DNA from 4 places in the Azonexus caeni genome. Region 4 is predicted to be linked to each of the others. Evidence: predicted binding sites of a transcription regulator. Region 4 holds the regulator's gene; each other region holds the start of a gene.

Region 1 (7,399 bases), on a different contig from region 4:
GAAGCCTTCTTGCTCGACAGCAGCAGGGTCACGTTGTTGCGGATGCGCGGCATCAGTTGCGTCAGTTGCGCCTGCGCTTCCGGATTGTCGAGTTCCAGCGAGAGGACGACTTGCAGGTACTGGTCGCCGGTTTCCGGGACCAGGTTGACCGTGAAGGCGTCAAGGTTGACGAAGACCGGCGGCGCGCCGTGATCCTTCTTCTTGGCCGCCTTCTTCGCCGGCTTCTCGGTTTCTTCCGCCACTTCCTCGTCGCCCGCCTCGGCGTCGGCATCCTTCTTCAGCAGAAGCGCCGCGGCGCCGCCGGCGATGACCAGCAGCAAGACGACCGCCACGATGATGATGATCAGTTTCTTGCTTTTCTTCGGTGGGGCTTCGCTGCCCTCTTCGGCTGGCTTCGCATCCTTCGCCATGATTCTCCCTCTCCTTTTACCCTCGGGTCATCTTCTTTAGGCGAACAGGTCAACCAGACCACGTCCGCTCTGGATCAAGCGACCGGAGGATTGTGCCTCCAGCGGCGATTCAGCGGGAAGTATAGCGCCTTCGCCAGGGGAACGGGGCGAGGGTGTGGATTGGGCAAAAGCCTCGCGCGGCGTTTGCTGCGACTGCGAGCCGACGTTGGCCTGGCCAAGCTGGATGCCCGAGTTCGCCAGCTGTTCGCGCAGACGCGGCAAGGCGTCTTCCAGTACCTGGCGGACTTCCGACGAGGCGCTGGAGAACTGTACGGAGACCTGGTCGCCGTTCATGTCGATCTTGACCCGGATCGGCCCGAGCTGGGCCGGGTTGATATCGATCTGCGCCGACGAGTTCTTTTCTCCCTGGGCCAGGACCACGACACGTTCGCCAAGCTGTTCGCCCCAGCGCGGATCGCGCAGATGGGTGGCTAGCTGGAGGGTGGTTTCGGGATGCTGCGCTGCGCTCGCTTCGCCACTCACGGCAAGTCCAGCCGGGGGCGCGGTATTTGCCGGCGCTGCCGGCATGGCGGCAAGTTTTGCCGAGTCACTCGGGACGCTGGAGCCGTCCGTGTTCTCCGGTTTGACGTCGGTCGTTACCGCGATCGCAGCGCTTTGTGCTTGGCTTGCGGCGACTGGCGATGCGCTGGCGGCGCCACGGATCGCTTGCCCGGTTTGGGGCACGGCGAAGGCTTCATCGCCAGCATCGCTTGCCGCGGCAAGCGGGGAAGGAGGTGTGCCGCGACTTTCCTGAACGGTGTTGCGGATCGCTGCTCGGCGCCCGGACAGGGATTCGGTGGTGGCAGCCGTCACGATGGCCGGTGCCGCCGTCGCGCTGCTCAACGGGACGCTCGGGAGCGGTGCCGACGATGTCTGGACCTGGTTCTGCGTGGTTTTGGCGAGAACGGGTGTCGGGTCTTCCGGCGCGGTATCGACGTCCGGCGTCGGCTGCGAACTGACAGCAGGCTGGGCGCTGGGGAGCGGGCGCGGCGCAGGGCGCTGCGCGCTTGCAAACTCGAACGCAGGCGTCGGCGCGCTCGGCGTCTCTGGCATGCGCTCGATCCCGGTGGCAATGCCTCTCGCCTGGTTGTTGACGGGCAAGGGAGTGTCGTTGCTGGTCGTCGCCGGCTGGGTCGGACTTGCCGCGCGGGTGGCCGATGCCAGCGGGTCGGCCGATGCGTTTGCCGGGGCGTTTGCCGGGGCTGTGGCGAGATTTCGCCGGTCGCTGGTGAAAGCCTGGTCAATGGCCTTGCGCTGGGTCGGCGCTGGCTTTTCCGCCATGTTTTGCTGCGTTTGCTGCGCGGGCGAGGTGGCCGGTGGCGCGGCGGGCGTGACGGTGGCAGGTTTCCGTGCAGTGCCTCGGGCGTTGTTGTCGTTGCTCACGCTCGAGGTTGTGGCGCTCGTTGCGGCGGGTATCTCGGTAGTCAGTGTCTGCTCGCCGGTGCTGGCCTGACGGTTTGCCTGGCTGTCGCCTTGTGCCGCGGTCGGGGCGGCAGTGCGGGTGCTTGCCAGGGCGAGTTGGTCGGTGAAGCGCCCGCTATCGACGATCGGCGTTGCCGGGGCGGCAGGGGTGCGGGGAGCGTTGCTCGAAGGCGCGATGCGCGTTGTGCTTTCGGCCGCGCCGTCGGTCGGCGCAGCGTTTCTCGGCGTGATCGCGTCGAGGGCGGAGGCGGCGGCAGCCAGGGCGTCTTGCGGGTCGCTCCGCCTTGCACCGCTGCTCTCTGTCGGCGCGGGTTGGTCGTTTGCCGCGGGCGCTTTTGCATCGACGGGGCGGGACGGGCGAGGCTCCGTGCTGCCGGCCGCCGGAATGATGGTGGCGAGTAGGGCGGGGTCGGCAAGCGAAGTGTCGGCGAGTAGTGGCGTCGACTCGTCGTCGATCATCAGCGGCGAGGACTTGCCGTCCGTGGCTTCGCTTGGGCCCAGGGGGCTGCTCAGGTGGCCTTGCAACAGCCCGGCAAAGCCGCCGGCCAGTGATTCCCCACCGGCGCCCTGGGAATTGCCGGTGTTTTTGCCGTGGCGGCCGTGGATGGTCGAGTGCAGTAAGGCTTCGATGCCCATGATGATTCCTGGTTTATGCTTGCACCAGGGTTTCAGCAATTAACGTGCCGGGTCGCGGGCTTGTCCCGCTCAACCGCGTTCTCCGCCGCCGATTGCGCCCGCCCGCTATTCCGGCGTGCCGTCTTTCGACCGGGTGGCGAATTTCCGGGTGGTGAATTCGTCCAGCAGCTTTTGTTCCCTCTTGTCTTCCTTGCGCCGCTCGCGTTCGTCGTGGCGGTCGGAGAGTGTACCGATCGCCTTCAGACGTGTGTTCTTTTCCTGCCAGTCCTGCTGGCCGCGGGCCGTGTTGTTTTCCGACTGGCTGACGATTTTTCGCTGTTGCAGGATCGCCTCGTCAATGCGGGCCAGGAAGTCCTGGTAGTTGGCCAGCACTTGTCGGGTGATCCCTTGCGAGATGGCCTGGCGCAGCCGCTCCGCGTATTCGGCACGGTAGTTCTCGAGCATCTGCAGGCGACTGCGGGCGTTCTGCTCGGCGGCGATGAGCTGGCCAAGGCGGCGGGTGGCTTCGTCAGTCTTTTCCTGCATCAGTTCGAGCAGGGGCTGCAGGGAGAAGGTGGAACTCATGGCTTACATGAAAAGCTGGGCGAGGTGGGCGACCCCGGTCGGGAAATCGGATTTCTCGTCGATCCGCTGTTGCAGGAAGGCTTCCATGTTCGGATAGTTGGCCACGGCCTGGTCGAGCACCGGGTCGGAGCCGGGAACGTAGGCGCCGACCGCGATCAGGTCGCGCGAGCGCTGGTAGCGCGAGAACAGGACCTTGAAGCGGCGGATGTTGTCGAGCTGGTGGTTGTCGATCAGGTTGACCATGGCGCGGCTGATCGACTGTTCGATGTCGATCGCCGGGTAGTGGCCGGCATCGGCCAGGCTGCGGGTGAGCACGATGTGGCCGTCGAGGATGGCGCGCGCCGAGTCGGCGATCGGGTCCTGCTGGTCGTCGCCTTCGGCAAGTACGGTGTAGAAGGCGGTGATCGAACCGCCGCCTTCCGGCCCGTTGCCGGCGCGCTCGACCAGTTGCGGCAGGCGGGCGAAAACCGACGGCGGATAGCCGCGGGTCGCCGGCGGTTCGCCGATGGCCAGGGCGATTTCCCGTTGCGCCATGGCGTAGCGGGTGAGCGAGTCCATGATCAGCAGGACCTGGCGGCCCTGATCGCGGAAGTATTCGGCGATCGTCGTTGCGTAGGCGGCGCCCTGCAGGCGCATCAGCGGTCCGGTATCGGCCGGGGCGGCAACGACGACGGAACGGCGCCGGCCTTCCTCGCCGAGAATCTGCTCGATGAACTCCTTGACTTCGCGACCGCGCTCGCCGATCAGGCCGACGACGATCACTTCGGCTTCGGTGTAACGCGCCATCATGCCGAGCAGCACCGACTTGCCGACGCCGGAACCGGCGAATAGGCCCATGCGCTGGCCGCGGCCGACGGTGAGCAGAGCGTTGATGGCGCGGATGCCGACGTCTAGCGGGTGTTCGATCGCCGCCCGGCTCATCGGGTTGATCGGCCGGCTCTGCAGCGGCCGGGCGTGCGCGGCGTGCAGCGGTCCCTGGCCGTCGAGCGGGCGGCCGACGCCGTCGACGACGCGGCCGAGCAGTTCGTCGCCGACCGGTACCTGCTTGGCGCGGTCGATGGCGCGCCGTTTCAGGTGGCCGGGCTGGTCGATCTGCGGGGCCGGGCTGGGGGCGTCGAAGGGAACGACGCGGGCGCCGGGGGCGAGGCCGAAGACTTCGTCGGACGGCATCAGGTAGAGTTTTTCGCCGGCAAAGCCGACGACTTCCGCTTCAACGGGGGCGCCTATAGTCGGATAGATGCGGCAGGTGCTGCCGAGCGGCAGTTTGAGCCCGGAGGCCTCCATGACCAGGCCGTTGATCCGGGTCAGGCGGCCGCTTGGCCAGAGTGGCTGCGCATTGCCGGCGGCGAGCCGGCAGCCGTCGAGGAATTTCTGCCAGCGTCCGCCGTGGTCGATCGGGGTTTCGTTCAACGCAGCAGCCATTTGTCGGGATCGACGCCGATCGCTTCGAGCACCCGCTTCCAGCGCGTCGCCAGGCTGGCATCGACTTCGCTGTGGCCGGCCTTGAGCAGGCAGCCGCCGGGGGCGATGCCGCTGTCCGGCACCAGCTTCAGATTGCTCTGCGCGACCAGCTCGTCGAGCGCGTCGCGCAGGTGGTCAAGGTCGTCCGGGTTGGCGTGCAGGGCGATGCTGCCGTGATGCAGCGGCAACGCCTGCAGCGCTTCGCGGATCACCGGCAGCAGCAGCTCGCGCTGGGTTTTCAGGCTGCTGCCGACGACCTGCGCGGCTACTTCCAGCGCCAGGTCGAGCAATTGCTCGGCGACTTCCTGGTCGAGGCGGTTCAGCGCCTCGCGCAGGGCGCCGGTCATCGCCGCCAGGCGGGCGACCTCCTGCTCGCGCGCGGCGAGCGTTGCCGCCTGGGCGGCTTGCAGGCCTTCTTCGTAACCGGCGCGGTAGCCCTCGTCATGGGCCTGTTCGTGCATCTGCTCGATTTCGTCGGCGGTCGGCAGGGCGAAGGCGGCAGCGCTGACGCTTTCGACTTCCGCTTCCGGCAGCGTTGCGCCCGGCGCCGCTTCCGCTTCGCGCGCGGGCGCCGCCGGCGGCGCGGCCGGAGCGTCGAAGGCGTTGGCCTGCCAGCGCTGGTACGCCGCCAACTGTTCCTTGGGAATGACGCCGGCCATGCCTTAGATCATCTGCTCGCCGCCGGCGCCGCCGAGGACGATCTGTCCTTCGTCGGCCAGTCGGCGGACCACCTTGAGGATTTCCTTCTGTTCCGCCTCGACTTCGGAGAGGCGGACCGGACCCTTCGATTCGAGATCCTCGCGCAGCATTTCGGCGGCGCGCTGCGACATGTTCTTGAAGATCTTTTCGCGCAGTTCCGGCGAGGCGCCCTTCAGCGCCAGCACCAGCGAGTCGGACTGGACTTCGCGCAGGATCATCTGGATCGAGCGGTCGTCGATGTCCATCAGGTTTTCGAAGACGAACATCTCGTCGAGGATCTTCTGCGCCAGGTCGGGGTCGTACTCGCGGATCGCGTCAACCACCGAGGTTTCGTTGGCGGTGCCGATGAAGTTGAGGATTTCGGCGACGGTGCGCACGCCGCCCATCGCCGTCCGTTTGATGCTGGCCGAGCCGGAGAGGATGCGCAGCATCGCCTCGTTCAACTCGCGCAGCGCCGAAGGCTGGATACCTTCCAGGGTGGCGATGCGCAGCACCACGTCGTTGCGCAGGCGCTCGGTGAAGTGGTTGAGGATTTCGCTGGCGTGGTCGTGTTCGAGGTGGACGAGGATGGTGGCGATGATCTGCGGGTGCTCGTTCTTGATCAGGTCGGCGACGGTCTGTGCGTCCATCCACTTCAGGCCTTCGATGCCCGAGGTTTCGCCGCCCTGCAGGATGCGCGAGATCAGGTTGGAGGCCTTGTCGTCGCCGAGCGCCTTGGTCAGCACCGAGCGGATGTAGTTATCGGTGTCTACATGGACGGCCGAATGTTCCTCGATGTCCTTGTGAAAGTTGTCGAGCACGGCCTCGACCGTGGTCCGCGGCACAGACTTGAGGGCGGCCATCGCATGGCCGAGCTTTTGCACCTCGCGCGGGCCGAGGTGCTTGAGCACTTCGGCGGCGTGGTCCTCGCCCAGCGCGATGAGCAGGGTCGCGCTCTTTTCCAGTCCGTCGTCAGCTGGCATTGGCGCCCATCCATTCCTTGATGATGTTGGCTACCGCCTTGGCGTCGTTCTGCGCCAGGTCGCGGGCCTTCTGTACCTTGATCGCGTAGTGGTCGATTTCCACGTTTTCCTCTTCCTCGCCTGTCTCGCCAGCGGCGCCCAGGTGGCCGGCCGCGCCAGCGGTGGCGGCGGCTTCGGCAGCCTTCGGCGGGGGCGGGAACATGGTCTGGAGCGCCGGCTGGATGATCTTGAAGTAGAGGAAGGCGATGATGCCGACGATCAACAGGTATTGCAGCATTTCCTTGCCGACGCCCAGCATTTCCGGATCCTTCCAGACCGGCAGGCTGATTTCTTCCTTCTCGACGGCGGTAAACGGCGCGTTGGCGACCGAGATCGAATCACCGCGTTCCTGGCTGAAGCCCATCGCTTCCCGGACCAGTTCGTTGATCTGTTTCATCTCGGCGTCGGCGAGCGGTTTGGTGATCTCCTTGCCGGTCTTGGCGTCGACATCCTTGCGATGGTTGACGACGACGGCCGCGGTCAGGCGGCGCACCGCGCCCATGCCCTGCTTGGTGTGACGGATGGTGCGGTCGAGTTCGAAATTGACGGTCGAGTTCTTGGCCGTGCTGATCGGCTGGCCGGCGGCGTTGATCGGCGCCGTGATGCCGGCGGCGTCGATGTTGCCCGGGATATTGCCGGGACGCTGGCCGGCGGCGGCAGTGTTGCCAGTGGCCGGGGCGGTCAGCGGCGCGGTGGCGGGGACCGGCGGCTGGTTGGTCAGCGCGCCGGGCACGCCGCCGGTGGCTTCGTTGACGCTGGCGGTCTCGTTGTTCTGCCGGCTGCGGATCGCGGTCGTCTCCGGTGTCGCGTTCGGGCGGTAGGTTTCGGCGGTCTGTTCGCTTTGCGAGAAGTCGATGTCGGCCGCTACCTGGACCTTGAAGTTGTCGGGGCCGAGCACCGGCTTCAGGATGTCCTCGATGCGGGCGACGATGCCGTTCTCGACTTCGCGGACATACTTCAATTGGGTGGCGTCGAGTCCGGCTTCGGTCAGCTTGTTCTTCAGCGTCGACAGCAGGCTGCCGTTCTGGTCGAGGATGCTGACGTTGCCCGGCTGCAGTTGCGGCACGCTCGACGAGACGAGATGCGTGATGCCGGCGACCTGGGCGCTGTCGAGGGTGCGGCCAGGATAGAGGCTGAGCATCACCGAGGCGGTCGGCTTCTGCTCTT
Region 2 (7,399 bases), 160 kb from region 4:
CCAGCAGCAGGCCGGCGGCACGGGCCTGGCGGACCGCCAGCGCAGTCGGCGCGGAAACCGCGACCAGCGCCGACAAGCCGGCGCTGGCCGTTTTCTGGACCATTTCGTAGGAGGCCCGGCTGGTGACCACGACGAAGCCCTGTCCGGCGCTCGCCACCTTGCCGCGCGCCAAGGCGCCGATCAGCTTGTCGAGCGCATTGTGCCGACCGACATCCTCGCGCACGCAAACGATGTTGCCCTGCTCATCGGCCCAGGCCGCCGCATGCGCCGAACCACAGCGCTGGCGCAGGGTCTGGCAGTGCGGCAACTGGCGCAGCGCTTCGCGGATGGCGGCGAGCGAGATGCCGCCCGCGCCCGGCGGGACGGATTGCGGCATGGCCGGCAGGGCGGCCAGGCTATCGACGCCGCACAGCCCGCAGCCGGTGCGACCGGCGAGCTGGCGCCGCCGCTCCTTGAGGCCGGCGAAGCGTTCGTGGGCGATGCTCAGATCGAGCGTGATGCCATCGCAGGCGCTATCGATCTCGATGTCGTACAGCTCGCCCGGGCGCCTGAGGATGCCCTCCGAGAGGCTGAAGCCGAGCGCGAAATCCTCCAGGTCAGCCGGCGAGGCGAGCATCACGGCGTGCGAGATGCCGTTATAGACGAGCGCGACCGGAACTTCTTCAATCAGGTCGTCGCTCGTTGCCGACCAGGCATCGCCGCGCAGACGATGCACGCCGGTGCTGACAACCGCCGGCATTTTCTCTTCCGAGCCGGTGTCGGCAAGGCTCAAATTCCGCAGACTCATGGCGCTATCCGTTTTGCCAAAAAAGCGGGGATGCAGGAAAACCTGCAGAGCCCCGATAACGCAAGGTAAACAATCGCTGCAAAGGTGCGGCTTACTTGCCGGAGACCTGGCGGTACCAGCCGCGATGGTGCTGCTTGGCCCAGGCGCGGGTGACCGTGCCGTACCACATGGCGCGGATCGTGCCCTTGACCCAGATCGCGGCATAGACGTGCACCATGATCAGGCCGATCATCACCGCCCCGGCAGCGGCGTGAACCACCGCCCCCAACCGCACCAGCGTGATGTCGAAACCGAACCAGGCGCGCCAGATGAGCAGGCCCGACACCCCCATCAGCAGCATGCACACGGCCAGCGCCCAGAACATCACCTTCTGCCCGCCGTTGTACTTGCCCTGCTCCGGCATGTCGTGGTCGTTGCCGTCGACCATGTTCTTCGCCTTGGCCAGCCATTCCTTGTCGGCCGGCGTCATTTTGTTCAGATGCTTGAAGCGGAAGAAGATGACCAGGAAGGCCAGCGCCATGATCACCCCGAGGTAGGGATGGATGATGCGCGCCCAGACCGGGCCGCCGAACAATTGCGTCAGCGGGAAGAAGGCCGGGTGGAAGAAGGCCAGCCCGGACAGCGCCAGGAGGATGAAGCTGATGCCGATCAGCCAGTGGTTGGCCCGCTCGGATGCGTTGTAGCGCTTGAGGTCCTTGGGATCGCGGATCATTTTGCTGCCTCCTTGTCTTCGGCTTCGATTTCTTCCTCGATTTCGCGGGAAACCTCGTTCGGACCCTTGGTCACGTAGTGGAACAGGCTGCCCAGCGCGATGCCGGCCAGCGCCAGCGTCGCCAGCGGCTTGGTGACGCCCTTCCAGATCGAGACCAGCGGGCTGATCGCCGGATTCGCCGGCAAGCCGCTGTACAGCTCGGGCCGGTCGGCGTGATGCAGCACGTACATGACGTGCGTGCCGCCCACCCCTTGCGGGTCGTACAGGCCGGCATTGGCGAAGCCGCGCTCCTTGAGGTCCTTGACCCGGTCCTCGGCGACCAGTTTCATGTCTTCCTTGGTCCCGAACTGGATGGCGCCGGTCGGGCAGGTCTTGACGCAGGACGGCTCCTGGCCGACAGCCAGGCGGTCCGAGCACAGCGTGCACTTGTAGGCCTTGTTGTCGTCTTTGTTGATGCGCGGCACGTTGAACGGGCAGCCGGTGACGCAGTAACCGCAGCCGATGCACTGCTCGGACTGGAAATCGACGACGCCGTTGGCGTACTGGATGATCGCGCCGGGCGACGGGCAGGACTTCAGGCAACCGGGATCGGCGCAATGCATGCAGCCGTCCTTGCGGATCAGCCACTGCAGGCGGCCGCCTTCGTCCTGGTGTTCGGCAAAGCGCATCACCGTCCAGCTCTTGGCGCTGAGGTCGACCGGGTTGTCGTAGACGCCGTGGTTGTGGCCGACTTCGTCGCGGATGTCGTTCCACTCCGAACAGGCGACCTGGCAGCCCTTGCAGCCGATGCACACGGAAACGTCGATCAGCTTGGCGACTTCCAGCTTGTGGTCGCGGACTTGCGGCGGCGGCGTCAGGCTCGACGTGGCCGAGCGCCGGATGATGTCTTGGGATTGCATGGACATGATGGTTTCCTCAAGCCTTTTCGATGTTGACCAGGAAGGCCTTGTATTCGGGCGTATGGGTGTTGGCGTCGCCGACGCGCGGGCTCAGCGTGTTGGCCAGGTAGCCCTTGCGCGCCGTGCCCTCGAAGCCCCAATGCACCGGGATGCCGACCTGCTCGACTTCCTGCCCCGCCACCTGCAGCGTCATCACGCGCTTGGTCACCACCGCCTTGCCGCGGATGTGACCGCGCTTGCTCGACACCTTGATCAGGTCGCCGGCCTTGATGCCCTTGCTCGCCGCCAGCTTCTCGCTGATTTCGACGAACTGCTCGGGCTGGACGATGGCGTTGAGCAGCGAGTGCTTGGTCCAGTGGCGGAACATCTCGGTGATCGAGTACGAGGTGGCGACGTAGGGGAACTCCTCGCGGCTGCCGAAACTGTCCCTGTCGTCCTTGAACACGCGCGCCACCGGGCTCTTGCCGCTGCCCGAATGCAGCGGATTGGCCGGAATCGGGCTTTCCTCGGGTTCGTAGTGCTCGGGGAAGGGCCCGTCGGTCATCGCGCCCATCGAGAACAGGTGGCCGACGCCGTCCTGGAGCATGATGAACGGGCTGACACCGCTGTCCGGCGCGGCCGTCGGCGGATAGTCGGGGACGTCGGCGCCGCTCCACTTGACGCCGTCCCAGTGCAGGAACTTGCGCTTCGGATCCCACGGCTCGCCGGCCGGGTTGGCCGAAGCGCGGTTGTACAGCAGGCGGCGGTTGGCCGGCCAGGCGAAGCCCCAGCCCGGCGTGTTGCCGAGGCCGGTGTCGGTATTGTCGCGGCGGGCCATCATGTTGCCGGCCTGCGTCCACTGGCCGGTGTAGATCCAGCACAGGCTGGTCGTCGTGCCGTCGTCGCGCAGGTGGGCGAAGCTCGACAGCAGCTCGCCCTTCTTGGCGATCTGGTTGCCCTTGTCGTCGAACAGGTCGGCCAACGCGTAGCCGTTGAGCTGCTTGGCGACTTCTTCCGGATGCGGGTCCTTCGGATCGTGGTAGTTCCAGTCCACGTTCATCAGCGGCTCGGGGCAGACGCCGCCTTCCTTGGCATAGAGCTCGCGCAGCTTCATCAGCAGGGTGCCGAGGAAGCGGCCGTCGTGCCAGGCTTCGTGCGGCGGCGTCTGCGCCGCCCAGTGCCATTGCAGCCAGCGGCCGGAGTTGGCGATCGAACCGTTCTCCTCGGCGAAGCAGGACGACGGCAGGCGGAACACCGTGGTCTGGATGTCGGCCGGATTGACGTTGTTGAACTCGCCGTGGTTCTGCCAGAACGACGAGGTTTCGGTCTGCAGCGGGTCCATCACCACCAGGTACTTGAGCTTGGCCAGGCCTTCGCGCACCTTGCCCGACGACGCGGCGGCGGCGATCACGTTGAAGCCCTGGACGATGTAACCGTTGGCCTTGCCCTTGTGCATCTGCTCGACGAAGGCCATCACGTCGTAGCTGCGGTCCCACTTGGGCAGCCAGTCGTAGCCGAAGTTGTTCTCGGGCGTGGCCTTGTCGCCGTACATCCCCTTGAGGAAGCTGACCATGAACTTGGGCGTGTTCTTCCAGAAGTTCACCTGCTTGTCGACCAGGGTCTTCGGCGTGCGCTGTTCGAGATAGGCCTGCAGCGTTTCCTGGTTTTCGTTGGGCAGCGCCAGGTAGCCGGGCAGCGCCGTCGTGAGCACGCCCAGGTCGGTGAAACCCTGGACGTTGGAGTGACCGCGCAGCGCGTTGATGCCGCCGCCGGGCATGCCGATGTTGCCGAGCAGCAACTGGACGATGGCCGAGGCGCGGATCATCTGCGAGCCGCCGACGTGGTGGGTCCAGCCGAGCGCGTAGAGGATGCTGGTGGTCTTGTCCGGGACGCAGGTCGAAGCGAGTTTCTCGCAGACGTGCAGGAAGTCTTCCTTGGGCGTGCCGCAGATGCTGCTGACCATTTCCGGCGTGTAGCGCTCGACGTGCTTCTTGAGCAGGTTGAAGACGCAGCGCGGATGCTGCAGCGTCTCGTCGCGCAGCGCGTAGCCGTCGGCGCCCAGCTCGTAGGCCCAGGAGGAGCGGTCGTAGCTGCGTTTCTCGGCGTCATAGCCGCTGAACAAGCCATCTTCGAACTTGTAGTCCTCGCGCACGATGAGCGGCGCGTTGGTGTAGGCCTTGACGTACTCGTGCTGGATCTTGTCCTTGCCCAGCAGGTAGTTGGCGACGCCGAGCAGGAAGGCCGAATCGGCACCGGCACGGATCGGCGAATAGAAGTCGGCGACGGCGGCGGTGCGGTTGAAGCGCGGATCGACGACCATCATGTAGGCCTTGTTGCGCACCTTGGCCTCGACCGCCCACTTGAAGCCGACCGGGTGGGCCTCGGCCGGGTTGCCGCCCATCACCAGGATGACGTTGGCGTTCTTGATATCGACCCAGTTGTTGGTCATCGCGCCGCGCCCGAAGGACGGCGCCAGGCCGGCCACCGACGGGCCGTGGCAGAGGCGGGCCTGGTTCTCCAGGTGCACCATGCCCAGCGCGCGGGCGAACTTGACGTCGAGGATGCCGGTTTCGTTGCTCGCCGCCGACGAACCGAGGAAGCCGGTGGTCGTCCAGCGGTTGACCAGTTGTCCCTTCTCGTTCTTCTCGATGAAGTTGGCGTCGCGGTCGTCCTTCATCAGGCGGGCGATGCGCTCGATCGCCTCATCCCAGGAGATGCGCTTCCATGCGTTGCTGCCGGCCTCGCGCACTTCCGGATACTTGAGGCGCTGCTCGCTGTGGATGAAGTCGAGCACGCCGGCCCCCTTCGGGCACAGCGAGCCGCGGCTGACCGGGTGATCCGGGTCGCCCTCGACGTGGAAGATCTTCTTCTTCGCGTTCTTGGCGCCGTCGCCCAGGCTGTACATCAGAATGCCGCAGCCGACCGAGCAATAGGTGCAGTTGTTGCGCGTCTCGGTGGCGCGGAACAACTTGTACTGGCGGACTTCCGCCTGGGCGGCGGTCGGCGTCATGCCGAGCGCGACGAGGCCGGAACTGCTCAGGCTGGCCGCCGAAATCTTGAAAAACTGCCGTCGATTGATGTTCATTTTGTCCTTCCCTCCTGGTCGGCCCTGGCGGCCACGGGGAAAAACCATGGCAACGACCGTGCCAAGACAGGCAAGTCATTGAACTAAATGAAATCGACGCCATACGGTGAAACAAATCCCCTTTGGCGGAATGGACATAATGTCCCAACGGCAAAGCGCGCGCGGGACAAAATGGGACAACCTAGGGCATCACAGCACTCTGCGGGACGCTGCTTACTGCGAACGCGCCCTAGCGTCCGCCGCGACTGCCCTTGGCGCCACCCGGCCGGCCCCGGCCGGCGCCGCGGGCGGGACGTTCGTCGAAGCCGACCCAGTTGCCCGGCGTCCTGCCCCGCCCGGCGCCGGCCTTGGCCAGCGGCGGCGGGCGGCGCGGCGGCGCCGCCCCGAGCGTCGCCGGCACCTGGTGGCGCGGCTCGAAACCCGGTTCCTCGTCGCGGCTGAGCTTCTTCTTCAGCAGGGCTTCGATGGCCGCCAGTTGCGGTGCCTCGTCGGCGCAGACGAAGGAGATCGCCTCGCCGGCGGCACCGGCGCGCCCGGTGCGGCCGATGCGGTGCACGTAATCCTCGGCCTGCAGCGGCAGGTCGAAATTGACCACCTGCGGCAGCCCGTCGATGTCCAGGCCGCGCGCGGCGACGTCGGTGGCGACAAGGACCGCCACCGTACCCGCCTTGAACGCCGCCAGCGCTGCCTGACGGCTGGCCTGCGGCCGGTCGCCGTGGATCGCCTCGGCGGCGATGCCCTTGCCGCGCAGGCGCTCGGCCAGTTCGTCGGCGCCCAGCTTGGTCTTGACGAAGACCAACACCTGCTGCCAGCCGCGGTCGCGCCACATGAACAGGAATAGCTCGGGCTTGCGCTTCTTGTCGACCGGCACCACCCACTGGCGGATCGTCCGCGCCGCCGTGTTGCGCGGCGTCGCCTCGATGCTCAGCGGCTTGCGCAGGCGCGCTTGGGCCAGCGCCCGCACCGCGTCGGCGAAGGTGGCCGAGAACAGCAGCACCTGGCGCTCGCGCGGCAGCGCCTGGAAGACGGTCGCCAGATCGTCGGCAAAGCCGAGGTCGAGCATGCGGTCGGCCTCGTCTAGGACGACATGGCGGACCTCGCGCAGGCGCAACTCGCCCTTGCCGAACAGGTCGATCAGCCGTCCCGGCGTCGCCACCAGCAGGTCGACGCCCTCGCGCAGCGCGGTCAGTTGCGGCCCGTGGCTGACGCCGCCGTAAAGCGCGTAGCAGCGCAGCGGCAGGCCGGCGCCGTAGCGCTGGCAACTGGCCAGCACCTGCTCGGCGAGTTCGCGCGTCGGCACCAGGACGACGGCGCGCGGCGCCGGGCCGGCGGCCGGCGTGGCGGCGAGCATCTGCAGCAGCGGCAGGAGGAAGGCGGCGGTCTTGCCGGTACCGGTCTGCGCCGCGGCCAGCACGTCGCGCCCGGCCAGCACCGCTGGCACCGCCTGTTGCTGGATCGCCGTCGGCGCGGCGTAGCCGAGATCGGCGAGGGTTTGCGTGAGCGGCGGCAGGAGGCCGAGTTTGGCGAAGCTCATGGCGGCTTGTCCCGGTGGAAAAGCGCGATTTTACCCGGTCGACCGGCGGCCTCCGCCAGAACCGGCGAGCGGCAACGACGGCCGGCGGTCGCCTGCGTTTGCGTCACCGGCCGCTGCTTTGCGATCATGCGCGCTACGCGGAGAAAAACATGGACGACAAATCCCCGGCCGACGCCCCCGCGGCCGCCCCCCAGCAACCCTTCACCATCCTCGTCGTCGACGACGAACCGGGAATGATCAGCTTCCTGCAGCGCGCGCTGGCCCAGCGCTACGGCCAGGTGGACACCGCCGGCAGCGTCGAGCAGGCGATTCCCCAATTGCGCCGCCGGCTCTACGACCTGATCGTCCTCGACATCTCGCTGCCCGGCCGCTCCGGCATCGAATGGCTGCACGAACTGCGCGA
Region 3 (7,399 bases), on a different contig from region 4:
GCGCTCTGCTCAGCCGGGGCGCCGCCGGTCAGTTCGGCGAGCGCCGCCGGATCGCCCTGCATGCTGCGGCGCATCGCCTCGAAGCCGGCGAGCAGGCCATCGGCGTAGCGATTCTCGCGGAAAGCCGGCTGATAGATGTCGATGACGATGCGTTTGCTGAGTGCGTCGGTGAGCGTGCCTTCCAGCCCGTAGCCGACTTCGATGCGCATCTTGCGCTCGTTGGGCGCGACCATGACGAGCAGGCCGTTGTCCTTGTCGGCCCGGCCGAGGCGCCATTGTTCGAAGGTCTTGAGCGCCGCCGTCTCGATGCTGTCGCCCTGCAGACTGCCGGTGATGAAGACGGCGGCCCAGATACCGTCCTGGCTGCGCAGTTCGGCGATGCGCCGGCTGAGCGTCGCCTGCTGTTCGGCGGAAAGGCGGCCGGTTTCGTCGAGGACGTCGCCCTGGAAGGGCGGCGGCGCAAAGGCGCGAGCGGCCAGCGCGACCAAGGACAGGCAGAGCGCCAGCCAGAACTGGCGCTGCCAACTCATGGTGCTCCAGCGGACGGCAGACATGGTTTCGCTTCTCCTCAGCCCGGCTCGGGCCTTTCGATCAGGCTGCGCAGCAATTCGCCACTGGGCAGTTGAAAGCTGAGCCCGATCGCCCGCACTTGCCAATCGCCACCGGGAGTCCAGCGTTGAAAGCCGGTCAGCACGCAGTCGCTGCTGCGTTTCTCGCCGGCTTCGGGCGGGCTGCCGAGCATCTGCGTGTAGGGCATCAGCCCGGGCTGTTCGAGGATCAGGTAGGCGCGCGGACGGGGAATCGGCACCACCGGATCGACGCCGTCGGCCCGGAAGGCGACGGTGAATTCGGCGGCCGGCGGGGCGTTGGCGAAATCCAGCGCCGGGGTGAATTCCGAGCGCTGCCGGCCGGCGAAACCTTTTTCCCAGTGCAAGCGAAGGTAAGGCGGCGCTTCCTTGGCCGACCACATGAGGTGCAGGTCGTTGCCGTTGGTGCAGTAAACCGGATGGGCGCTGCTCTGATCGACCGGCCACAGCCCGCCCTGGCGCAGTTCGACGGCGAGCAGCCGGGTATCGGCCGGCGCCAACAGGGACTGGCTGTAGATCAGCCCGACGCCGGGCAGGTGGTAGCGCTGTACCGGCTGCACGGTGTGGCGCAGCGGGATGTTGTCGGCGGGCAGCGAGCGTTGCATGCCGATCTCGCGGGCGGCCGCGGAGAGCGGCGCTTCGGCAGCAAAGAAGGCGCTGCCGGGAATGGCCAGGATGGCCAGTCCGCTGACCGCCAGCGCCAGGCTCTCGCCGCCCGTCAGCGCCGGCCTCGCCCAGCGGCCGGCGAGCAGGTGGCTGCCGAACCAGAGCGGCGGGGCGACCAAGAGCAGGACCACGTAGAACACCGCCAGCGCCTCCGGGCCGCCGACGCTGCGCGCCGGGACGATCAGTACGGCAAGCACCAGCGGGGCCGCCAGCGCCGACACCAGGCGCACGAAGAGCCAGCCGGCGAGGCGCCCGGAACGCTTGAAGCAGCGGCTTTCCAGCCAGAGCAGGCCAAGCACCAGGGCGAGCAGGCCGGCCGCCGCCAGCCACCAGAGCTGCTTTTGCCCGGCGGGCATGCGCGAGAAGGTATCGAGAACTTGCTGCCATTCCATGGCGAGACTCCGGAGAATGCCGCGGGCGACGTGTTCGCCAGTTTAACCGCGAGCGGGACCGGCTGCCGGCGCGCGCGGAAGCGATTGCCAGGCCCGGACGACGGAAACCGCGCTACCCATTTCCGGCAATTCCCGGGACAATTCCGCCTCGTTCCGGAAGCTTCCCCGTGCCCACCCCGCTCCCCGCCTATCTCGCCGGCTATCCGCCCAGCCTGACCGAACCGGTCGCCCACCTGCTCGATCAGGGACGGCTGGGCGAGGCGCTGCGCCGCAAATACCCGAGCGCACACACGCTCCGCACCGACCGCGCGCTGTACGATTTCGTCCAGGCGCTGCGCAACGACTTCCTGCGCAATTCGCCGCAGCCGGGCAAAGTGCTGTTCGACGGCAAGCTGCAGTCGGTCGGCCGCGCCCTCGGTACGCACACGCGGATCGCCCGGGTTCAGGGCGGCAAGTTGAAGACCAAGCACGAAATCCGCATCGCCGCGATCTTCCGCGAAGCGCCGCCGGAATTCCTGCGCATGATCGTCGCCCACGAACCGGCGCATCTGCGGGAAGGCGACCACGACAAGGCGTTCTACGCCCTCTGCTGCCACATCGAGCCGGACTATCACCAGCTGGAGTTCGATACCCGGGTCTATCTCTGCCATCTTGCGGCGGGTGGTACACCGTTGTGGCCGACGGCTGTCTGATTTGCGACAAGCCACCCGACAGCGGGCCGGCGAAATTTTCGTAACAAACTGATTTAACAGGGAATGCACCCCTGGCACAGCGATTGCTGAAATGACTGCGAACCGATTTCCAGGAGTCAGACCGTGGAACTTCCAGTCATCAGCAACAGCATCCCGCAAGCCGAAGGCGGCGGTTGTTCTTCCAGCGGTTGCGGCACGGCGCCGGACGCGCTGGCCCACCTGCCAGACCACATCCGGGCCAAGGTGCAGGACCACCCCTGCTATTCGGAACAGGCTCACCACTACTTCGCGCGCATGCACGTCGCCGTGGCGCCGGCCTGCAACATCCAGTGCAACTACTGCAACCGCAAGTACGACTGCTCGAACGAATCCCGCCCGGGCGTCGTTTCCGAGCTGCTGACTCCGGACCAGGCGATCAAGAAAGTGCTCGCGGTGGCCGCCGAGATTCCGCAGATGACGGTGCTCGGCATCGCCGGACCGGGAGACCCCTTGGCCAACCCGGGCCGCACTTTCGACACCTTCCGCCAGCTCTCCGAGAAGGCCCCGGACATCAAGCTGTGCGTGTCGACCAACGGGCTGTCCTTGCCCGAGCACGTCGACGAGATCGCCAAGCACAACATCGACCACGTGACGATCACCATCAACTGTGTCGATCCCGAAGTCGGCGCCAAGATCTATCCGTGGATCTACTGGCAGAACAAGCGCATCTTCGGCATCGAAGGCGCGAAGATCCTCATCGAGCAGCAGCAGAAGGGTCTGCAGATGCTGACCGAGCGCGGCATCCTGGTGAAGGTCAATTCGGTGCTGATCCCCGGCGTCAATGACCAGCACCTCAAGGAAGTCTCGAAGATCGTCAAGGAAAAGGGCGCCTTCCTGCACAACGTCATGCCGCTGATCGCCGAGGCCGAGCACGGCACCTACTACGGCATCATGGGTCAGCCGGAGCCGAGCCAGGAAATGCTCCAGGAACTGCAGGACGCCTGTGCCGGCGACATGGCGATGATGCGCCACTGCCGCCAGTGCCGCGCCGACGCGGTCGGCCTGCTGGGCGAGGACCGCGGCGACGAGTTCACGATGGACAAGATCGACGTCATGGACATCGACTACGAAGCCGCCATGGTCCGCCGCAAGCAGGTGCACGACGAGATCATCGACAAGCTGGAAGCCGAACGCGGCGTCGCCAAGCCGAAGCCGACCGACATCCCGGAAGGTTCGCGGCCGGTGCTGATGGCGGTGGCCGGCAAGAACGGCCTGGTCGCCGAGCACTTCGGCCACGCCCGCGAGTTCCTGATCTACGAGGCTTCACCGGAAGGCGTGCGCTTCATCAGCCACCGCAAGACCGAGCTCTACTGCGGCGGCATGGACGCCTGCGGCGACGGCGACCTGGTCGAAGCGGGCGGTACGGAATCGCTGCTCGACCGCAACATCCGGATTCTGTCCGGTTGCGAGGTCGTGCTCTGCTCCAAGGTCGGTTACGAGCCCTGGGCCAAGCTGGAAGCCGCCGGCATCGCGCCGAACGGCGAACACGCGATGGAGCCGATCGAGGAAGCGGTGATGGCGGTGTACAAGGAAATCGCGGCGACCGGCAAATTGCTGCCGCAAGCCGATACTCTGAAGGTGGCGTAAATGGCACTGCAGATAACCGAATCCTGCGTCAATTGCTGGGCTTGCGTCGATGTCTGTCCGAACGACGCGATCTACGAAGACAAGCCGCACTTCCTGATCGAACCCGACAAATGCACGGAATGCCTGGGCGACCACGCCGACCCGCAATGCGCCGCGATCTGCCCGATCGAGATGGCGATCGTCAATGAACTGGGCGAGTTCCTGAACCCGCCTGGTTCGCTGACCGGCATTCCGATCGAGAAGCTGAAGGAACTGGGATTGTGGCGGGACGCGGCGTAAGGGGTTCTTCGCCGCTGGCGGCCGACCGGGTTGGGGCCTGGTCGGCTTTGGGCGCTTCTGGTGCGCGGACCTTGTTGGTTTCTGAAGCGCCGGTTTCCGCGCCTGACGCGCGGGCGTGCTTGGTTGTTGAACCGCTGTTTTCCGCCGCTGACCGGCGGGCGTACTTTCTTTTTTGTGGAAAAAAGAAAGTAGCCAAAGAAAAAGCCACCCCAGGTTACGCGGTCGGCTGCGCCGACTCCCCTGCGCTACTCGAAGGGCCGGGCGGCTGCGCAACTCGGCCCTGCGGGCCTCAGACAGTGCTCGCCGACCTCCCCCGGCCCTTCTCCGTTGCTCGGCGCTCCACATGGGGGCCCCAAAAGGCGTCTCTGCTGAATGGCCAAGGTTTAAATTTAAACTTTGGGTGTTTCCGTTCCGCTCGGTTTTCCGGGCCCCTTGGGAGGCGCCGAGCAACGCAGGCGTTGGCGGATAAAGGGCGAGCACTGTCTGAGGGGCAAAGCCCCGAGTTGCGCAGCCCCCGCCAACGACGAGTAGCGCAGGGTACCCGCGCAGCGGGCGCCGACCTAGGGGTGGCCTTCTTTTTGGCTACTTTTTCTTGGCCACGCAAGAAAAAGTACGCCCGCCGGTCAACGGCGGAACCCAGCGGTTCAGCAACCAAACACGCCCGCGCGTCAGGCGCGGAACACGGCGTCTCAGCAACCCCTCACCAACAAAAACATAAGCACCTCATCCCAATCCCAACGGCCCCTTTGACTCCATAACCAGGAACCCATCTCATGGCCATCATCACCTTCTACGAAAAACCCGGTTGCAAGGGCAACCTGCGCCAGAAAACCCTGCTCGCCGCTGCCGGCCATACCGTCCAGGCGAAGAACCTGAAGACCGAGCCGTGGACCGCCGAGCGCCTGCTGCAATTCCTCGGCAAGCTGCCGGTCGCCCGCTGGTTCAACCCGAGCGCGTCGGCGATCAAGAGCGGCCAGCTGGTGCCGGAGAACATCAGCTTCGAGCACGCGCTGCAACTGCTGCTCGAGAATCCCCTGCTGATCCGCCGCCCGCTGATGGAAGTCGGCGATGAGCGCATGGTCGGTTTCGATGCCGAGGCGGTCAATGCCTGGGTCGGTCTGAACGGCGTCGAGCTGCCGGCGGGCAACATCGAGGCCTGCGTGCATGGTCCCGACGGCCACGGCAGCTGCGGCGGCCACGATCACGAAGACGAGGCAGAGCATGCCGCTTGCGGCACACACTGATTCTGCCGTCGAGATCGCCCCGGGCGTCCACTGGGTGGGCGCCCTTGATCCGCATCTGCGCAGTTTCGACATCATCCTGAAGACGGCCAACGGGACCACCTACAACGCCTACGTGGTGCGCGGCGAAACCGGCGTGGCGGTGATCGACACGGTCAAGGAGAGTTTCTCCGACGATTTCTTCCGCCGTCTGGAGTCGGTCGCCGATTACGCCGAAATCACCACCATCGTCCTCAACCATCTGGAACCGGACCACAGCGGCGCCCTGCCCGAACTGCTGCGCCGCGCGCCACAGGCGCGGGTCTATCTGTCGAGCCGGGCGCAGATGATGCTGAAGGCGCTGTTGAAACCGGCCGGCGGCAAGCCGCCCGAGTACATCCCGGTAACCACCGACGACAGCGTCGATCTCGGCGGCCGCACGCTGCGCTTCCTGCACACGCCCTACCTGCACTGGCCGGACACGCAGTGCACCTACCTGGTCGAGGACGGCATCCTGTTCTCCGGCGACATCTTCGGTTGCCACTTCTGCGATCCGCGCCTGTTCAGCGACCGCGTCGGCGATTTCCGCTTCTCGTTCGAGTACTACTACGCTCACATCATGCGTCCCTTCCGTGAGCATGTGCTCGATGCGGTGGCGCTGATCGAGCCGCTCGAACTGACGGTGATCGCCCCGGCGCACGGGCCGATCCTGCGCCAGCAGCCGCGCGACTACGTGCACCGCTACCGCGAGCTGGCAACGCCGCGCCTGTTCAATGAAGCGCGGGTGGAAAAGACGCTGCTCGTCTTCTACATCTCGGCCTACGGCAACACCCGGCGCATGGCCGAAGCGCTCGCCGCCGGCGCCGAGGCCCTGGGTGGCGTGCGCGTTTCGCTCTACGACCTCGAAGGCGGCGAAGCCGGCGTGTTCACCGACCTGATCGAGGAAGCCGACGCGCTTGCCTTCGGCAGCCCGACGATCAACGGCGACGCGGTCAAGCCGGTGTGGGACGTGCTGTCGTCGCTGACCACGGTCAACGTCAAGGGCAAGCTGGGTGCCGCCTTCGGTTCCTACGGCTGGAGCGGCGAGGCGGTGCGGCTGATCGAGGACCGCCTGCGCGGACTCAAGCTGCGCGTGCCGGTGGAGGGGCTGCGCATCAAGCTGGTCCCCGACAACGGCGAGCTAGCGGCCTGCCGCGACCTCGGCGAACTACTGGCGCGCCATCTGACCGGCCGGCTCGAAACCCGCGTCATCGACATGGCCGAACTGGCCTGAACCTGGAGAGAACAAAATGCCCAAAGCGAAAGTCACCTTCGAAGACATCGGCGTCGCCGTCACCGTCCCGGCCGGCACCCGACTGATCGAAGTCTCGGAAAAGGTCGGCGCCGGCATCACTTACGGCTGCCGCGAAGGCGAATGCTGCACCTGCCTGACCAAGGTCGTCTCGGGCGGCGAAAACCTCGCCCCGCCGAGCGTCCTCGAAGACCAGGTGCTGAAGGACAACATGGCGCCGCGCGGTCACCGGCTGGCCTGCCAGGCGCAGATCCTGGGCGGCGAGATCGTCGTCAAGCCCGCCTGAATCACCGGACAAGATTAAAAGCAAAGCTTCACCCCAACTACAACAGAGAAACCCCACTAACCCGCTCAACCCGAAGGAAACAACATGGCGCTCATCACTTTCAGCAGTCCGCTGCACAAGGACAAAACCGTTTACGCCGTCGCCGGCAGCCGTACCCAGACCGTGCTCACGCTGGCCAAGGAACACCACATCCCGATCGATTTCGGTTGCGAAAACGGCGACTGCGGCACCTGCCTGGTCAAGGTCTCGTCGGTCGATGCCAAGCGCAGCCCGATGGGCGCGCCGCTGACCGACCACGAAATCCGCGTACTGCGCGAAATGGGCAAGATCACCCAGGCCGAAGTCGACAAGATGCTGGTC
Region 4 (7,399 bases):
AATCGATCCCGCGATACTGCAGGATGGTGTTGCGTACCGCCGCTTCCAGAAGTACCGCCAGGTTGCGCCCGGCGGCGACGGGAATCACCACCTTGCGCACCGGAACGCCCAGCACTTCCTGAGTCTGGGCATCGAGCGGCAAGCGTGGCGCATCTTCGGCAGCGATCGTCCGCTGCAGATGGACGATCAGCTTCAGCTTCATTTTCCGGCGCGACGCCGTTTCACCGAAGATGGTCCGGATGTTGAGCAGCCCAAGCCCACGTACCTCGAGAAAATCGCGCAACATGCCCGGGCAGCGGCCCTCGATCGTGGTCGGTGCAATGCGCGCCATTTCCACGACATCGTCGGCCACCAGGCCATGGCCGCGGGAAATCAGTTCGAGCGCCAGTTCCGACTTGCCGACCCCGGAATCGCCGGTGATCAGCACGCCCATGCCGAGCACGTCCATGAACACACCGTGCAGGCTGACCGTGTCGGCGAGGCGGGCGGAAAGATAGATGCGCAGGTGATCGATGACAGCCGAACAGTGCTTGGGCGAGAGGATCAACGGCACATCGGCCAGGCGACAGGCTTCGAGCACGAAATCAGGCGGCTTGAGTCCGTCGGCGACGATCATCGCCGGCGTCCTGGCCGACAGCAGGTCACTGAACAACTGGCCGAAACGGCGTTCGCCGATGCGCATCGCCCAGTCGTACTCGGCCTGCCCCATGACCTGCAGGCGTTCCGGGTGGATGATGTTGATGTGCCCGACGACGTCGGCGCCGTAATTGCTGGCCGCCTTCAGTTCGACCCGGCGGTCGGCGCGCTGACCGACCACCCAGTTGAACAGCAACTGCTCGCGGTTGTCCTGATATAGCTGCTCAAGGCTGATGTGGCGCACGGCGCGGAATCAGGATTTCTTGAACAGGGAGAGAACGGTCGCTACGTCGGGAGCTGCCAGCAGGGCTTCGCGGAAAGCGCGATCGGAGAAGCGTTGCGCCAGCTCGGACAGGATCTGCAGATGTTCCTCGGTCGCCTGTTCCGGTACCAGCAGGACGAAAAGCAGGGTTACCGGTCGGCCGTCCGGCGAGTCGAAGGGAATCGGCGTGGCCAGCCGGATCAGCGCACCAGCCGCCTGTTTCAGGCCCTTGATGCGGCCGTGCGGGATCGCGATACCCTGGCCGAGGCCGGTGGAGCCCAGCTTCTCACGGGCAAACAGGCTGTCGAAAATCTGCGTACGGGCCATGCCGAGACGACTTTCGAAAAGCATCCCGGCCTGTTCGAAAACACGTTTCTTGCTGCTCGCATCCAAATCAAGCAGGACCTGGTCGGCAGTCAGAATGTTGTCTAAGGGGTTCATGGGAGAGTGTTGAAGCAAAGAGACCGCAGCCGGAAACGACTGCGGTCAGGGCCGGCTTATTCGCCTTCTAGGTGCTGCGACGGCTTTTCACCACGGTGGTGATCCTGCACCTTCTGCTTGTATTTCTGGACCTGACGGTCGAGCTTGTCGAACATCGCATCGATCGCCGCGTAGAGATCGTCGCCGGCTTCCTCGACATGGATATCCTTGCCCGGCACGTGCAGGGTGACTTCCGCCTGCTGCTTGAGCTTTTCAACCGAGAGCACGACGCTGACGCCGGTAACCTTGTCGAAGTGACGCAGGACGGGTTCCAGCTTGTTCTCGACGTATTCGCGCAGCGCCGGGGTGACTTCAATGTGATGACCGCTGATTTGCAGATTCATTTTTTCTCCTCTCTCTACAGGGTCTTTCGTAAATTGACCGGCGGGATGTTCAACGATTCGCGGTATTTGGCGACCGTGCGTCGGGCAACGACGATTCCCTGCTGGCCTAGTATTTCGGATAATTGACTATCCGACAAGGGCTTCTTGCCATCCTCGGCCGAAATCAATTGCTTGATCAGGGCACGGATGGCGGTGGCAGAACAGGCACCGCCAGTATCGGTGGATACGTGGCTGCCAAAGAAGTATTTGAGCTCGAAAATTCCCCGCGGCGTCGCCATGTACTTCTGGCTCGTGACGCGTGAAATGGTCGATTCGTGGAGACCGAGCAGGTCGGCGATCTCGCGCAGGACCAGCGGCCGCATCGCGACTTCGCCGTGCTCGAAGAACTGGCGCTGGCGGTCGACGATGGCCTGGGTGACGCGGTGGATGGTCTCGAAACGCTGCTGGACGTTCTTGATCAGCCAGCGCGCTTCCTGCAGCTGGCCGCTCAGGTTGCCGTTGCCGCGCCGCTGCTTGGCGAGGATTTCCGCGTACAAACGGTTGATACGCAGGCGAGGGTAGGCATCGGGGTTGATGTAGGCCGTCCACTTGCCCTTGAGTTTCTTGACGATGACATCGGGCGTGATGTAACGGGCTTCAATCTGCGAATAGCCGGCAGCCGGCCGCGGATTGAGGCTGGTGATCAGCTCGTGGGCGCCCTTGAGGATTTCGTCGTCGCAACCGGTGAGCCGGCGGATCCGCGCAAAGTCACGGGCAGCCAGGAGTTCCAGGTGCTTGTCGGCGATGGCCATGGCCAGCGTCCGCTCGGCGCAATCTTCCTCGACCTTGAGCTGCAGCAGCAGACACTCGCGCAGATCGCGGGCGCCAACACCGGTCGGATCGAAGTTCTGGATGTGGCGCAGGGCGATGTCGAGTTCTTCGAGTTCGACTTCGTACTCGGCGGGCAGCGTTTCCCAGAGTTCCTCGAGCGGCGTCGCCAGGTAACCGTCGTCGTCGAGCGCCTCAATCAGGAAACGGACCAGACTGCGATCGCGTTCCGACATCTGGGTCATCCCCAGTTGCCAGCCGAGATGCTCGCGCAAGCTGACATTGGCCGCGTGACTGTCCTGCGGGTCGGTATCGTCGTCCTCGTCGCGCCCGGCGCCGGTAAAGGTGCCGGCATCGCTCGACCAGCGGTCGTCGTCGACGTCGTCAGGCGTCATCGGCGGCTCGCCCTGGACGTCCTCGCGGCTTTCCGGCGCAGCAGTGTTATCCGTCTGGCTCGTCTTGTCCGGTGAATCGAATTGCTGGGCGGCCGCGTACGATTCCGTCGGGCCGTCGTCGTCACGCTCCAGCATCGGATTTTCCAGCAGGTAGCGTTCGATCTCCTGCTGCATCTCGACCGTCGACAGTTGCAGCAGCTTGATCGACTGCTGCAGTTGCGGCGTCAGGGCGAGATGTTGCGAGAGTTTGAGCTGGAGAGCCGGTTTCATTGCGGAAATGGTCTGGTCACGAAGAGGTCAAAGCCGGAAATGTTCACCCAGATATACCTTGCGCACGCTTTCGTTGTCGACAATTTCTTCCGGCCGTCCAGAAGCCAGGACATGGCCGGCATTGATGATCACCGCGTGATCGCAGATGCCGAGGGTCTCGCGAACATTATGGTCGGTAATCAGGACGCCGATGCCGCGTTCCTTGAGGAAACGGATGATTTTCTGGATTTCCAGCACGGCGATCGGGTCGACACCGGCAAAGGGTTCGTCGAGCAGAATGAAGCGCGGGTTGGTCGCCAGCGCCCGGGCAATCTCGACGCGCCGCCGCTCGCCGCCGGAAAGCGCCGCCGCATTGACGTGGCGGACATGGCCGATGTGCAGTTCGCTCAACAACTCCTCAAGACGGGCAGCGATCTCGGTGGGCGACAGCTTCTGCAGTTCGAGCACCGCCTGGATGTTTTCCTCGACGTTCAACTTGCGGAACACCGACGCTTCCTGTGGCAGATAGGAGAGCCCGAGCCTAGCGCGGGCATGCATCGCCTGATGCGTCAGGCGCTCCTCGTCGATATAGACCTCGCCGCCGTCGGCGACCACCAGCCCGACGACCATGTAGAAGCAGGTAGTCTTGCCGGCGCCGTTCGGGCCAAGCAGACCGACCACCTCACCTGACCTGACTTCGAAGGAAACATCCTCGACGACGGTCCGCGCCTTGTAGCGCTTCTTGAGGTTATGGGCGGACAGGGTGGCTGACGGCAGGCTCATTCGTCTTCGACTCCACGCAGGACATGGCGGATCGCTTCATGGGAAAAGCCGCGATACTGCAGGAAACGCGTCTGTTTTGCACGCGCTTCCGGTGTTTCCGGCGGCTGACCGAACTTCCTGGCCCAGATTGCCCGGCAGCGCTCTACTTCATCGCCCGCTTCCGGCAGCGCCGCTTCGATCTCGCTCTCGCCGATACCGCGCTGCTTCAGTTCCTGCCGCAGACGGGCATTGCCGTAGCGCCCGGCATGGGCGACCACGCGTTGCCTGGCATAGCGATCGTCGGACAGCAGCCCCTGCTGCTCCAGGGCATCGAGCACCGCCAGCAGCGCCTCGCCGGACTCGGCCTGGGTGGCCAGTCGGGCATGCAGTTCGGCCCGGCTGTGCTCCCGCCGGGCCAGAAGTTGCAGGGCGCGATTGCGCAGTTCAGTCATCTCCAGCGGCGGAACGGGTCGGCTTGAGCACCTTGGCGGCGGCGGCCTCGCGGATCTTGGCCTCGATTTCGCGGGCGGTTTCCGGATGGCTGCGCAGGAACTCGCGCGCATTGTCCTTGCCCTGACCGATCTTCTCGCCCTGATAGGCATACCAGGCGCCGGACTTGTCGATCAGCTTGTGGGCGACGCCCATCTCGACGATCTCGCCCTCGCGGGAAATGCCCTCGCCGTAGAGGATGTCGAAGATGGCTTCGCGGAACGGGGGCGACACCTTGTTCTTGACCACCTTGACCTTGGTCTCGTTGCCGATCACCTCGTCGCCCTTCTTGATCCCGCCGATGCGACGGATGTCCATGCGCACCGAGGCGTAGAACTTGAGCGCGTTGCCGCCGGTGGTGGTTTCCGGCGAGCCGAACATGACGCCGATCTTCATCCGGATCTGGTTGATGAAGATGACCAGGGTATTGGTTTTCTTGATGTTGGCGGTCAGCTTGCGCAGCGCCTGCGACATCAGTCGGGCATGCAGGCCGACCATCTGGTCGCCCATCTCGCCTTCGATTTCGGCGCGCGGGGTGAGGGCGGCGACCGAGTCGATGACGATGATGTCAACCGAACCGGAGCGTACCAGCATGTCGGCGATCTCCAGCGCCTGCTCACCGGTGTCCGGCTGCGAAATCAACAGGTCGCCGACATTGACGCCGAGCTTCTGCGCGTATTGCGGATCGAGGGCATGTTCGGCATCGATGAAGGCAGCAACGCCGCCCAGCTTCTGCATCTCGGCGACGACCTGCAGACAGAGCGTGGTTTTGCCCGACGACTCCGGACCGTAGATCTCGACGACACGACCGCGCGGCAGACCACCGACGCCGAGCGCCAGATCGAGCCCGAGCGAGCCGGTCGACACGACCTGAATGCCTTCGTCGATCTCGGCATCGCCCATCTTCATGATGGAGCCCTTGCCGAACTGCTTTTCGATTTGTTGCAGCGCTGCGGCGAGCGCCTTTGCCTTGTTGTCGTCCATGTTCTTACCTCGAAACGTTGAGCGGATTATGGCACAGGGGCCAGGGATGGAACAAAAATTGCTGGCTGCATCATGATGCGCCATCGGCAGCGAACATGCCAATGGCAAATCGATTCGCTGCCGAATGCCACACTCAGGGGTGTATGCTTTGCGCCCCTGCCTGACGGACAGTATTTACTGTACAACTATACAGTATATCGATCATGAAATATCGTCTTCTCCGCTACCTGATCCCGACCTTGCTCGGTCTTTCCATTCTCGCCGCCCAGGCTCGTCCGGCAAGCTGGCACCGCTGGTTCAGCAAGATCGACGGGACGACAGTCTGCCTGCAGACCTCGCCTGGTAGCGGCTGGACTTATGGCGGTGGGCCGTTCCGCGACGCCCGCTGCAGCATCCCGGACCGCCGTTCCTGAACATGCAGGCTTACTGCCCACCCACCGAAGATCCCGTCGTCCTCCATGTCGACGACCAGTTGCTGGTCGTCGACAAGCCGAGCGGACTGCTTTCCGTGCCCGGTCGCGGCGCCGACAAGCAGGACTGCGTGATCAGCCGCCTGCAACGCAACTGGCCTGAGGCGATGATCGCCCACCGCCTCGACATGTCCACTTCCGGCCTCCTCGTCGTCGCCCGCGGTGAAGCGGTGCAGCGCGAGATGTACCGCCTGTTCCGCGAGCGGGCGGTGGACAAGCGCTACGTCGCCGCCGTCGCCGGCCTGATCGCCGACGATGCGGGCGAAATCGACCTGCCGCTGATCTGCGACTGGCCGAACCGACCCCGGCAAATGGTCAGCCACGAAATGGGCAAGCCGTCGCTGACGCGTTTCCGGGTCATTGCCCGCAACCCGGCGCTGGACGCAACGGTCGTCGAACTGGAGCCGGTGACCGGCCGCTCGCACCAGTTGCGCGTCCATCTGGCGGCGCTCGGCCACCCCATCCTCGGCGACGATCTGTACGCCGGCGCAGCCGCCAACCGGGCGGCACGACTGCTGCTGCACGCGGCAGAAATTGCCTTCCCGCACCCGGCGGATGGGCGACCGGCAAATTTTCGCTGCCCGGCGCCATTTATCGCGCTGGAAAAAGCCGCAATAACCTTATAATTCCGCGCATTTTCAACCCCTTGCCGTAGTCGACCCGCCATCATGCTGATCTGGTTCGTCGTCATCTATCTCGCCGTTTCCATCGGCATCGGCCTCTACGCCGCAACCCGGGTACACAATGCCCGCGACTACATCGTCGCCGGCCGCAACCTGCCGTTTCCCATCGTGCTGGCGATGGTCTTCGCCACCTGGTTTGGTGCCGAAACCGTACTCGGCATTTCCGCGACCTTCATCGACGAAGGATTCCGCGGCCTGATTTCCGACCCGCTCGGCGCCTCGATCTGCCTGATGCTGTTCGGCCTGATCTTCGCCAAACGGCTTTACCGCCTGAACCTGCTGACCCTCGGCGACTTCTTCCGGGTCCGCTTCAACCGCAAGGTCGAAGTCGCGCTATCGACGGCCATCATCATTTCCTACCTCGGCTGGGTTGGCGCCCAGATGGCTGCCCTCGGCCTGGTCTTCAACGTCCTCAGCGACGGTGGCATCTCGCTCACCCAGGGCACCCTGATCGGCGCCGGCGTCGTCCTGCTGTACACGCTGTTCGGCGGCATGTGGTCGGTGGCGATGACCACCTTCGTGCAGATGATCGTCATCGTCCTCGGCCTGCTTTACGTCACCTGGCTGGCCGGCGACATGGCCGGCGGTTTTTCGGCCGTCGTCGGCAAGGCGGCGGCCGACGGCAAGTTGAATTTCCTGCCCAGCGCCGACCTGCTCGACATCGTCTCCTGGATCGCCGCGCTGCTCACCATGGCGCTCGGCTCGATCCCGCAGCAGGACGTCTTCCAGCGGGTCAACGCGTCGAAGAACGAATGGGTCGCGGTCTGGGGCACCACGCTGGGCGGTGCGTCCTATTTCCTGTTCGCCGCTGTCCCGCTCTTCCTTGCCTATTCGGCGA

Evidence for each region. The regulator sigma-54, encoded in region 4, starts transcription at its own class of promoters, with help from an activator protein. The targets are predictions, from matches to a motif close to TGGCACGCTTNCTGCTNA.
Region 1: the regulator sigma-54 is predicted to act here: its motif matches at 2,540-2,557, upstream of ACLIIZ_RS06240 (flagellar hook-length control protein FliK).
Region 2: the regulator sigma-54 is predicted to act here: its motif matches at 5,509-5,526, upstream of fdnG (formate dehydrogenase-N subunit alpha).
Region 3: the regulator sigma-54 is predicted to act here: its motif matches at 2,410-2,427, upstream of nifB (nitrogenase cofactor biosynthesis protein NifB).

Annotation. Positions count from the first base shown of each region.
Region 1 is NZ_JBKJAD010000003.1:240,544-247,942, forward strand. Features, by position in the region: gene ACLIIZ_RS06235 (flagellar basal body-associated FliL family protein) at 1-410, opposite strand, end outside; gene ACLIIZ_RS06240 (flagellar hook-length control protein FliK) at 447-2,507, opposite strand; gene fliJ (flagellar export protein FliJ) at 2,613-3,071, opposite strand; gene fliI (flagellar protein export ATPase FliI) at 3,075-4,493, opposite strand; gene ACLIIZ_RS06255 (flagellar assembly protein FliH) at 4,478-5,191, opposite strand; gene fliG (flagellar motor switch protein FliG) at 5,195-6,193, opposite strand; gene fliF (flagellar basal-body MS-ring/collar protein FliF) at 6,183-7,399, opposite strand, start outside.
Region 2 is NZ_JBKJAD010000001.1:49,450-56,848, forward strand. Features, by position in the region: gene fdhD (formate dehydrogenase accessory sulfurtransferase FdhD) at 1-787, opposite strand, end outside; gene ACLIIZ_RS00280 (formate dehydrogenase subunit gamma) at 879-1,499, opposite strand; gene fdxH (formate dehydrogenase subunit beta) at 1,496-2,404, opposite strand; gene fdnG (formate dehydrogenase-N subunit alpha) at 2,415-5,462, opposite strand; gene ACLIIZ_RS00295 (DEAD/DEAH box helicase) at 5,692-6,996, opposite strand; gene ACLIIZ_RS00300 (sigma-54-dependent transcriptional regulator) at 7,146-7,399, shown strand, end outside.
Region 3 is NZ_JBKJAD010000020.1:76,696-84,094, reverse strand. Features, by position in the region: gene ACLIIZ_RS16740 (TPM domain-containing protein) at 1-554, opposite strand, end outside; gene ACLIIZ_RS16735 (hypothetical protein) at 569-1,645, opposite strand; gene ACLIIZ_RS16730 (M48 family metallopeptidase) at 1,813-2,337, shown strand; gene nifB (nitrogenase cofactor biosynthesis protein NifB) at 2,461-3,963, shown strand; gene ACLIIZ_RS16720 (4Fe-4S binding protein) at 3,964-4,242, shown strand; gene ACLIIZ_RS16715 (ArsC/Spx/MgsR family protein) at 5,016-5,486, shown strand; gene ACLIIZ_RS16710 (FprA family A-type flavoprotein) at 5,464-6,735, shown strand; gene ACLIIZ_RS16705 (2Fe-2S iron-sulfur cluster-binding protein) at 6,752-7,039, shown strand; gene ACLIIZ_RS16700 (2Fe-2S iron-sulfur cluster-binding protein) at 7,124-7,399, shown strand, end outside.
Region 4 is NZ_JBKJAD010000001.1:205,565-212,963, reverse strand. Features, by position in the region: gene hprK (HPr(Ser) kinase/phosphatase) at 1-880, opposite strand, end outside; gene ptsN (PTS IIA-like nitrogen regulatory protein PtsN) at 890-1,339, opposite strand; gene hpf (ribosome hibernation-promoting factor, HPF/YfiA family) at 1,396-1,722, opposite strand; gene ACLIIZ_RS00920 (RNA polymerase factor sigma-54) at 1,737-3,194, opposite strand; gene lptB (LPS export ABC transporter ATP-binding protein) at 3,222-3,956, opposite strand; gene recX (recombination regulator RecX) at 3,953-4,387, opposite strand; gene recA (recombinase RecA) at 4,380-5,408, opposite strand; gene ACLIIZ_RS00900 (hypothetical protein) at 5,612-5,821, shown strand; gene ACLIIZ_RS00895 (pseudouridine synthase) at 5,824-6,504, shown strand; gene ACLIIZ_RS00890 (high affinity choline transporter 1) at 6,547-7,399, shown strand, end outside.